Cystobacter fuscus DSM 2262: one gene and its partner. The protein of the gene in region 1 interacts with the protein of each later gene in a pairwise test. Links are inferred from orthologs where the notes say so. Each region holds a gene or a part of one and is shown on either strand. Other genes may lie near its edges.

Region 1 (4,058 bases):
CAGGAGGGCAGGGACAGGTCCTGGATGGCCTCCTTCTTGCCCATCTGGGTCTGCCCCTTGCCGTCCGGGCCATGGCAGGACTTGCACTTGGCCGTCCACGTCTCGGCGACGGTGTCTTCCTGGGCCTGGGCGGCGGTGGCCGCGAGGGAGAGCATCAACAGGGCGAACCGGAACTTCATGTGGGACCTCCAGTCGGGCGTCGGCCCGGCGCGATGTGTGGATGTCAACTCATCGGGCCAGAGATGGCCAGGGAGAATCCCACCCGCTTCCCGGGTTTCCCTGGGTGGCCGTCGAGGCGGCGTGCCAGTCGGGCGGAGGCTTCCCCGCTCCCCCCGCGCGGAGGTTCACGGAGGGTCAAAACAACAGCGTCCGGCCCGGGGGAACGAGCCACACCTGCTCCAGGAGGTTCACCGCGCCCTGGTCATGGGCGTCATGCCGCACGGTGACGGCCTGGATGCCGAGCAGCACGGCGAAGGCCGCCAGCCCAGCCAGGAGAGGAGCACGTCCGGGCCGCTCCCCGGCCGAGGCCAGACGAACGAAGACCCAGAGCGCCACGCCGAGCAGCACGAGCCCCAGGGCGAGGCCCGCCACCGGGTTGGGCAGGCCGAGCAGGTTCAGCACGTTCGGGGGCACGTAGCCGGCCCGGAGCAGCGGCACGGCCAGCCCGAGCACCACGTTGGAGACGTCGTCCGGGACGTAGTTGACGAAGGTGGCCAGTCCCGTGAACACGATGGAGGTGGTGCACAGCGCGGCGGCGACGCCTGCCCAGGCCCTCCGTCGCGCGCTCCGTGCGTGCTCCAGCAGCAGGCCCACGGGCAGCAGGAGGAAGGGCACGAGTCCCGTCAGGTGGCGGGGGCCCGTCGTCCAGCCCCAGGAGTCATAGGAGAAGGACGAGGTGAAGTAGGTGTAGCCGAGCAGCAGCGCCACCGTGAGCCCCAGGTGCGCCCGCATCTCCGGGCGGGTGCGCGCCTCGCGTGCGAGCACGCCCAGTCCGGGCAGCGCGAGCAGCAGGAAGGGCGAGAGGGTGAACAGGCCCCGGAGCGGGGAGAAGAAGGAGAGGGCGAAGGCGCGCGGATCCGGGTAGCGGATGCCGAGGAAGCCCCCCAGGTGCCAGGGCTGGTAGGCCGCGTCGTTGAGGTGCTTGTACCCCGTCTCGAGCGGGTGCCCGAAGGCCGCCTGGTGGTAGAGCATCAACCCCGCCACGAAGGGCAGGGCCCCGAGCACGGCGAGTCCGGTGCCCTGGAGCAACCGGCGCGCGCGGGCCCGGGAGGGCTCCTCGCGCCAGAACACGCTCAGCGCGGCGTACAGCACCAGGCCCAGCACGCCCAGGCCCCCGGTGTACTCGGCGGCCAGCGTGGCGCCCGCGCAGGCTCCCGCCACGAGGTAGCCCCACGGCTTCCACTCGTCGCGCGCCACCCGCCACAGCGCGTAGAAGCCGCCGAAGAGCAGCACCGCGGTCGTCTGATGGCTCATGAAGAGCAGCGAGTAGCTGAACGCCAGCGAGCCCAGCCCGTAGGTGATCGTCACCGCGTCGGCCACTCCAGCGGACACGTAGGCCCCGAGGAAGCGGCGCACGAGTCCCAGCAAGAGCAGCGTGGGCAGCACCGTGAGCACGAGCCGGCTGAAGAAGACGAGGGGCACCTCGCCCACGGAACGGAGCGTGCCGCCGCCCGCCGCGCGCAGCACGCCGTAGACGGGCACCGCGGCGAAGGACAGCAGCGGCGCCTTGGACGGGTAGTACTTCCCGTCCTTCACCGACAGGTCCCCCACGTAGCCGAAGTCACGCAGCGCCCGGTTGATGTCGAGCGTGCCGTACTCCACCAGGGCGCGTGTCTGCCACAACCGGCACAGCTCGTTGGGCGAGCGCAGGCCGGGGTGGTACGGGAAGAGCAGCACGTACAGCGCCACCAGCGCCGCCAGGACTGCTCGGGACGGGACGCTCACAGCGCGTCGCTGCCGCGTTCCCCCGTGCGGATGCGCACGGCCTCGTCCACGGGGATGACGAAGATCTTCCCGTCGCCGATCTTCCCTTCCGTGCCGGAGCGCGCCGCGCGCACGATGGCGTCCACCACGCGCTCGGCCAGGTCGTCGTCCACCACCACTTCCACCTTCACCTTGGGCAGGAAGTCCACCACGTACTCGGCGCCCTTGTAGAGCTCCGTGTGGCCCTTCTGCCGGCCGAACCCCTTCACCTCCATCGCGGTGAGGCCTCGCACTCCCACCTCGTGCAGCGCGTCCTTCACGTCGTCGAGTTTGAACGGCTTGATGATGGCTTCGATCTTCTTCATTGCGCACCTCCCGTGGCCCGCGCCACGGCGAAGAGGCTCATTCCCACGGGCAGCGTCACCCGGCTCTCCGCCTTGGCGAACAGTGGGGCGAGCCGATCATAGACCTTGAGCTGCAACTTGGGCACCGAACGACGACGCATCACCCGGCTGTTCATGAACCAGCCGGGAACACCCACCAGGTTCATCCACTCCAACGTCTCCACCTCGAAGCCGTTGCCCTCCAGCACCTGGAGCAGCCCCTCCTTCGTGTAGCGGCGGTGGTGGCCCACGGCCTCGTCGATGCTGCCAAAGAGCCGCGGCAGCGCCGGCACGAGCACCACCACGCGTCCCCCGGGCGGGAGGATCTGCCGGAAGCGGCGCACCGCCGAGGCGTCGTCGGGGATGTGCTCCAGCACGTTGGACAGCACGATGGTGTCCAGCCGCTCGGCCTTCAAGGACTCCCAGTCGGCCAGCGCCACGTCCGACAGGTAGGGCCGGACATGGGGGCGGCCCCGGAACTTGTTCTTCAGCCGGTCCACGTAGAAGCGGTCCACCTCGAGCGCGATGAGCAGCTCCAGCCCCGGCTCCAGCTTCTCGGTGATGGTGCCGATGCCCGCGCCGATCTCCAACACGCGCCGGCCCAGGTGCTCGCGGAATCGCTGGCCGAGCCACGCGTTGTAGTTGTTGGCGCCGTCCATGCGCTCGAGCGTGGTGTAGCCCTCGTGCTGGTTGTCCGCGTCGTCGCGCACCGTGGCGTAGCGCACGAGCGTGCGCAGCCGCGACCACTGGGACGCCAGGGGCTGGTGCGGCGGCGTGTCCAACCCCACCGGCACCTCCGCCAGCCGGTAGAGCTGCGCCGCCAGCTTCACCACGATCTCCGCGTCCACCGCGTCGTCGTCGCTGGTGAGCGCCACGGACTTGAGCGCCTCGGTGCGGAAGGCGCGCTGGCCACAGAGGGGATCCGTGAGCGTCACGTCGGTGACGAAGCGGGTGATCTGGCCCAACGCCCGGTCCGCCAGCACGCTCGCGCCGAGCCCCGTGCCCGCGCGGTTGCCGAACACCGCGTCCGCCCGATCCTCCTGGATGGGACGGCACAGCGCCTCGCAGGACTCCAGCGAGTAGGCCCCATCCGCGTCCTGGAGCACCGTGATGCCGCCCTTGACCCGGTCCAACGCCGTCCGGATGGCCACGCCCTTGCCGGCCACGCCCGGGATGACCTGTACGTTGGGGGAGGAAGGCGCGTCCAGGGGACCGTCTCCCACGAGGATGACCTCGGTCTCGTTCCGCTGGGCGAGCGCCCGCGCGAAGCGCGACGCGGCCGGAGCGGACAGGGGGGTATAGGGGATGACGATCGATACGGAGGGGCTCACGGCTTCGTGCCTATCACAACCCCGGGCTTCCGCGTGGGAGGGGACGCACTCTTCGGAAAGGCGACATCCGAGGCCGCCCGGTCTCACGGCGGCTTGTCCCGTGAGGGCGGGGCGCCAGGTTGCGGCCTTCTCCCCTTTCGAATCGAAGGTGGACCCGGTGTCGAATGACTTTCCACCCGCCCCCTGGTGGCTCCGCGGACAGATGTATGCCTCCCTCTGGTGGGTGCCCGCCCAGCGCCTCCAAGCTCCGCCCGGCACGATCTTCCGGTTCTCGCCCCGGCTGCTCCGAGGGGCCGAGTGGTCCATCCCCCAGGACAGTCCCCTGGCCTCGCTCGGCCTCGCGGGCGCGCGCCCGTGGGTGAGCTTCCAGGCCCGGGACTTCGAGTGGACCCTGCCCGCGGCGGTTCCCGTGGACTGACTC
Region 2 (4,311 bases), on another replicon or contig:
TCTCCGCCCTTCTTGCCGATCTCCTCGTAGAACTTGGCGCCGCGCTCGGCCTTCACCGTCTCGCCGCCCTTACGGCCGATCTCCTCGTAGAACGAGCGGCCGCGCTCGGCCTTCACCGTCGCGCCGCCCTTGCGGCCGATGGTCTCGTAGAACTCGCGACCTCGCTCGTTGCGCACGGTCTCTCCGCCCTTACGCCCCGCCTCAGCCACCGTCATGCTGCCCTTGTTGTCTTTGTCCTGTTGCATGTCCGTCTCCTCCTGCGTTGCCCCGTCCCCACGCGGGTGCCCCTTGCTTGAAAACTTGGGACGGAGGCGCCCCGATGCAAGCAAGCTCTGTACTCCGCCAGCCGTTCACAACCTGAGAGAAGCACCTGAAACCTCAATGATTCCAGGAGCTTGCGCCCAAAAGCCCTCCATGCACGCCAGACTACGGCCTGTCCGCCTGGACGCTTCAATGTTGAGAACACACCAGCCCGCGTTGTGGATTCCCGATAGATCTCCCACCTCGGCCCCCACAGGCGGGCGATCACGACAGGGGTAACGGCCCCGGCGAGCTCTGGCTTGGAATCCGGACACTCGGGCGGGCGGCCCGGAGAGGGCTCGCCTTCCCGTCCGCCACGGGCCCCAGGAGCCGTCCGGGAACGCTCAGTGCCGCGGGGCGGAGCCCTCGTGCTCCAGGGCCTCGAGGGCGGCGGTGATGGCGTCCACGAGCGCCGCCTCCTCGCCCGCTCCTTCCACCCGGGCGCCCTCCCGCGTGACGTAGAACGAGTCCATGGCGCGGTGGGCCTCGGTGGACACCTTGGCCAGGGCGATGCTCGCTCCCGAGCGCGTGAGGGCCGAGGCAATGGCGTGCAGCAGGCCCACGCGATCGCGCGCCAGGACATCCACCACGGTGAAGTCCCGCGAGGCGCGGTTGTCCACCGTCACCCGGGGCGTCACGGGGGGCAGGTGCCGCTGCGGCAGCGAGCCCGCGCGGCGCCGGCGCAGCACCTCCTCGATGGAGGCCGCGCCCGTGAGGACCCGCAGGAGGTCCGCCCGGGCCTGACGCCAGCGCGAGCGCTCCAGGCGCTGTCCCTGGGGCGGCCGCACGTCGAACACGTCCAGCGCCAGCCCATCCGAGGTGGAGACGATGCGCGCGGAGAGGATGTCGATGCGGTGGGCGGACAGCACGCCGGCGAGCAGTGCGAGCAGACCCGGTCTGTCCCGGGCCGCGAGGGTGAGCTCGCTGGAGCCCGCGTCCGGGTGGTGGCGCAAGGCGGCGGCCAGGGGTTGGCGTGCGGCCCGGGCGAGCAGCCGGCCGTGGAGCGTGGCGCGCGCGGGATCCGTCCCGAGGAAGTAGCGCTCCGGGAGGCTGCCTTCCAGCTCGCGTGCCCGCGCCTCGCCGAGCACGCGGGCCCAGCGCGCGTGGAAGCGCTCGCGCACGAGCGGTCCGCCCGTGGGCGCGCTCCGGCCCACCAGGTGCGCGCGCGTCTTGTCATACAGCTCGCGCAGCAGTTGCCCCTTCCACGCCGTCCACATGCGCGGCCCCACCGAGCTGATGTCCGCCCAGGTGAGCAGGTAGAGACAGGTGAGCTTCTCCACGTCCCCCACCCGCTGGGCGAAGTCGGCGATGAGCGCCGGATCGCTCAGGTCCCGGCGCTGCGCGGTGTGGCTCATCGCCAGGTGCTCCTTCACGAGGAACTCGGCCACCTCGCGCTGGCGCGCGGTGAGGCCCAGCCGCTCGCCGAGCGCCACCATCAACAGGCGGCCCTTCTCCGAGTGGTCGCCCCCCATGCCCTTGCCCGCGTCGTGCAGGAGCATGCCCAGGTAGAGCGGGAGCGGGTCCGTCAGCTCGCGCATCTCGCGCGACAGCTCGGGCTCCTGCGCCACGAGTTCTCCGGCGCGCAGGGAGTAGAGGCGGCGCACGGCGAAGAGCGTGTGCACGTCGACGGTGTACACATGGTACAGGTCGTGCTGGTGGTGGGCGGTGACGCGGCCGAACTCGGGCACCACCGCGCCGAGCAGCCCCATGTCATGCAGCTCGAAGAGGAGCTCGCCCCGGGTGCCGGGCCGGGCGAAGAGGGCCTTGAAGGCGGTGGTGACGGCGGGCGTGGCGCGGGCGGCCTCCAGCGCGGGCAGGGCCTGCACCGCCTGTCCCCGGGCCCACGAGTAGAGCGACAGGCCGTGCTCCTCGGCGGTGCGCACGAAGTCGAGCATCGAGGCAGGCTCGCGGGTGAACAACGTGGAGTCGCTCACGGTGAGCTTGCCGTGGAAGACGCGGAAGGGGCCCAGCCGGCGCGCCGGGAGCAAGGAGACGCGGCGCGCGGCGCTCAGCTCCTCGCAGCGGGCGATGAGCGCGTCGGCGGCCTGGCGGATGGCGCTGGCGGCGAGGTAGTCGTCGCGCATGAAGGCCTCCACGGGCAGCACGGGTCCCTGCTGGTAGCCGAGGAAGCGCGCCACCTCCTCCTGCAAGTCGAAGGTGAGCCGGTCCTCCTTGCGTCCGCGCAGGAAGTGCAGGTGGTGGCGGATGCGCAGCAGGAAGTCACGTGCGGCCTTGAGGCGCGCCACCTCCGAGCCCGGGAGGATGGACTGCTGGAGCAGGCCCGTGAGGCCGCGCGTGTGGAAGCGCACCCGGGCGATCCACAGGGCCGTCTCCAGATCGCGCAGACCCCCCTCCCCCTGCTTGAGGTTGGGCTCGAGCAGGAAGACGGAGTCGCCGAACTTCTCGCGGCGGGCGCGCAGCTCCTGGGCCTTCTCCTGGATGTAGGCGTCGGCGCGGTGGGTGAGCAGCCGGGGCAGGACGTTCTGGGTGAAGAGCGCGAAGGTGGCGGCGTCGCCGGTGAGCAAGCGAGCGTCGAGCAGCGCGGTGCGGATGGTCTGGTCACCGTCGGCGGCGCGGATGCATTCCTCGGGCGAGCGGGCGCTCCAGCCGACGGCGCGCTTCAAGTCCCACAGGAGCGTGGGGAAGGCGCGGGCGAGCGGCGTGGCGGCGGCCTCGGGGACGCCCGGGGGGCGCAGGAGGAGCAGATCCAGGTCCGAGTGGGGGGACAGCTCGCGGCGGCCGTAGGAGCCGAGCGACACGAGGGCGAGGCCCGGAGGGGCGTCGAGCTCGGCGGACAGCTCGGAGAAGAGGCCCTGGACGAGCGTGTCGGTGGCGGCGGCGAGCAGACGGCTGGTGGACAGGCCCGCGGCGCCGCCACGGTGGAAGGCCTCGACGTGGGCGGAGGCCTCGCGCAGGTACTCCCGGGCACGGGCCAGACGATCCGCGGGGCCACCTGAGGGAAACACGGGGAGCGAGCCAAAGGTCTCGTGGTGGGTGGCCGTGGGGGGAGACGGGATGGGCGGGACGCTCATGGGAGGGCTCGGAACCGGTCGATCGTCCCGGCCACCATCGCTCAGGTCCGGGCCCGTCCCCAAGCGCGGGAAGTGCCGATCGGGTTACGCGGTGTAGCGAATCCCGCCCCTCATGACTCCTTACGTCTGTACAGTCATGCGACATTTCAGGTAGGAGGAGCCGAAAGATGAGGAGCACACATGAGAGATACTCCTGAATGGAAGGGCGGCCGGATCGGGCCCTATCAAGTCGGCAGTTGCTACCGGGACATCCCAGCGGAGATAGGGCGTATCTACGAAGCCCACCACATCGAGACGGGCGCGCCCGCGCTCGTGCTGCTTCCAACGGAGAACGAGGCGTGGGGCGCGCACTTTGCCTGGAGCATTCGGGTCACGAGCTACGCGCATCCGTCTGCGCACATCATGGAAGTCCAAAACGATTCTGAGGTGGAGGACTCAGCCCTCCACGAACTGACCTTGATGTTCATCCGACTCGCGGGAGCCTCGGCGAGCATCGAGGACCGAAAGGCGGCGCGGGCCCACCTCAGCCACAAGTCCACGCCCCTTGCACGTCGCCGCCGGGTGACGCACTGGGGACTCGCGGGGGCGGGACTGGCCCTGGCGGCCGGAATTCTGCTCTTCCTCTGGACACACCCTCTCCAAGAGTCGCAGATGCGTCACGAACCTGGTTCAAGGACGCGGGGGGCAATGGAAGAACCTCTAGCCTTCATTGATGCGCGGGATAACGCCTTCCCCGTCATCGCGTACCCCATGCCAATCGCTCCCTTCAAAGGGCAGCAGAAGCCTCCCTGTATCCCAGTGACAGAGACGGAGATCCGAGGCGGGTGCTGGGTTCAGCACGCGCAGCTTCCTCCCTGCCCGCCCAGCACGGCCGAGTACCAGGGGAAGTGCTACATGCCAGTCAAGGAAAAGACTCCGGAGCCACGCTCTGTTCAGCCCTGACCCGGATACTCCCGGGCCAGACGAGCCCGGGGTTCAT

What was found. Proteins that work in one complex are often made in the same cells at the same time.
Region 2: the proteins of D187_RS23515 (region 1) and glnD interact in binary tests that used the Escherichia coli proteins (3 or more experiments, as listed by UniProt). The link is inferred for Cystobacter fuscus DSM 2262 from one-to-one orthologs.

Annotation. Positions count from the first base shown.
Region 1 is NZ_ANAH02000013.1:224,310-228,367, forward strand. What follows is about bases 615-3,614. They hold D187_RS23515 (P-II family nitrogen regulator), read right to left. Parts: upstream 2,289-3,614; coding sequence 1,941-2,288; downstream 615-1,940. Other genes in these bases: D187_RS23510 (hypothetical protein), read right to left, coding at 615-1,944; D187_RS23520 (bifunctional glycosyltransferase/class I SAM-dependent methyltransferase), read right to left, coding at 2,285-3,614. Outside these bases: D187_RS23505 (c-type cytochrome), read right to left, coding at 1-179; more of D187_RS23510, read right to left, coding at 355-614; more of D187_RS23520, read right to left, coding at 3,615-3,637; D187_RS23525 (hypothetical protein), read left to right, coding at 3,840-4,055; D187_RS23530 (DUF418 domain-containing protein), read right to left, coding at 4,057-4,058. UniProt on the Escherichia coli protein: P-II indirectly controls the transcription of the glutamine synthetase gene (glnA). P-II prevents NR-II-catalyzed conversion of NR-I to NR-I-phosphate, the transcriptional activator of GlnA. When P-II is uridylylated to P-II-UMP, these events are reversed.
Region 2 is NZ_ANAH02000067.1:149,872-154,182, forward strand. The notes cover bases 445-3,697. They hold glnD ([protein-PII] uridylyltransferase), read right to left. Parts: upstream 3,333-3,697; coding sequence 645-3,332; downstream 445-644. Other genes in these bases: D187_RS51335 (hypothetical protein), read left to right, coding at 3,513-3,697. Also shown: D187_RS44610 (general stress protein), read right to left, coding at 1-245; more of D187_RS51335, read left to right, coding at 3,698-4,274.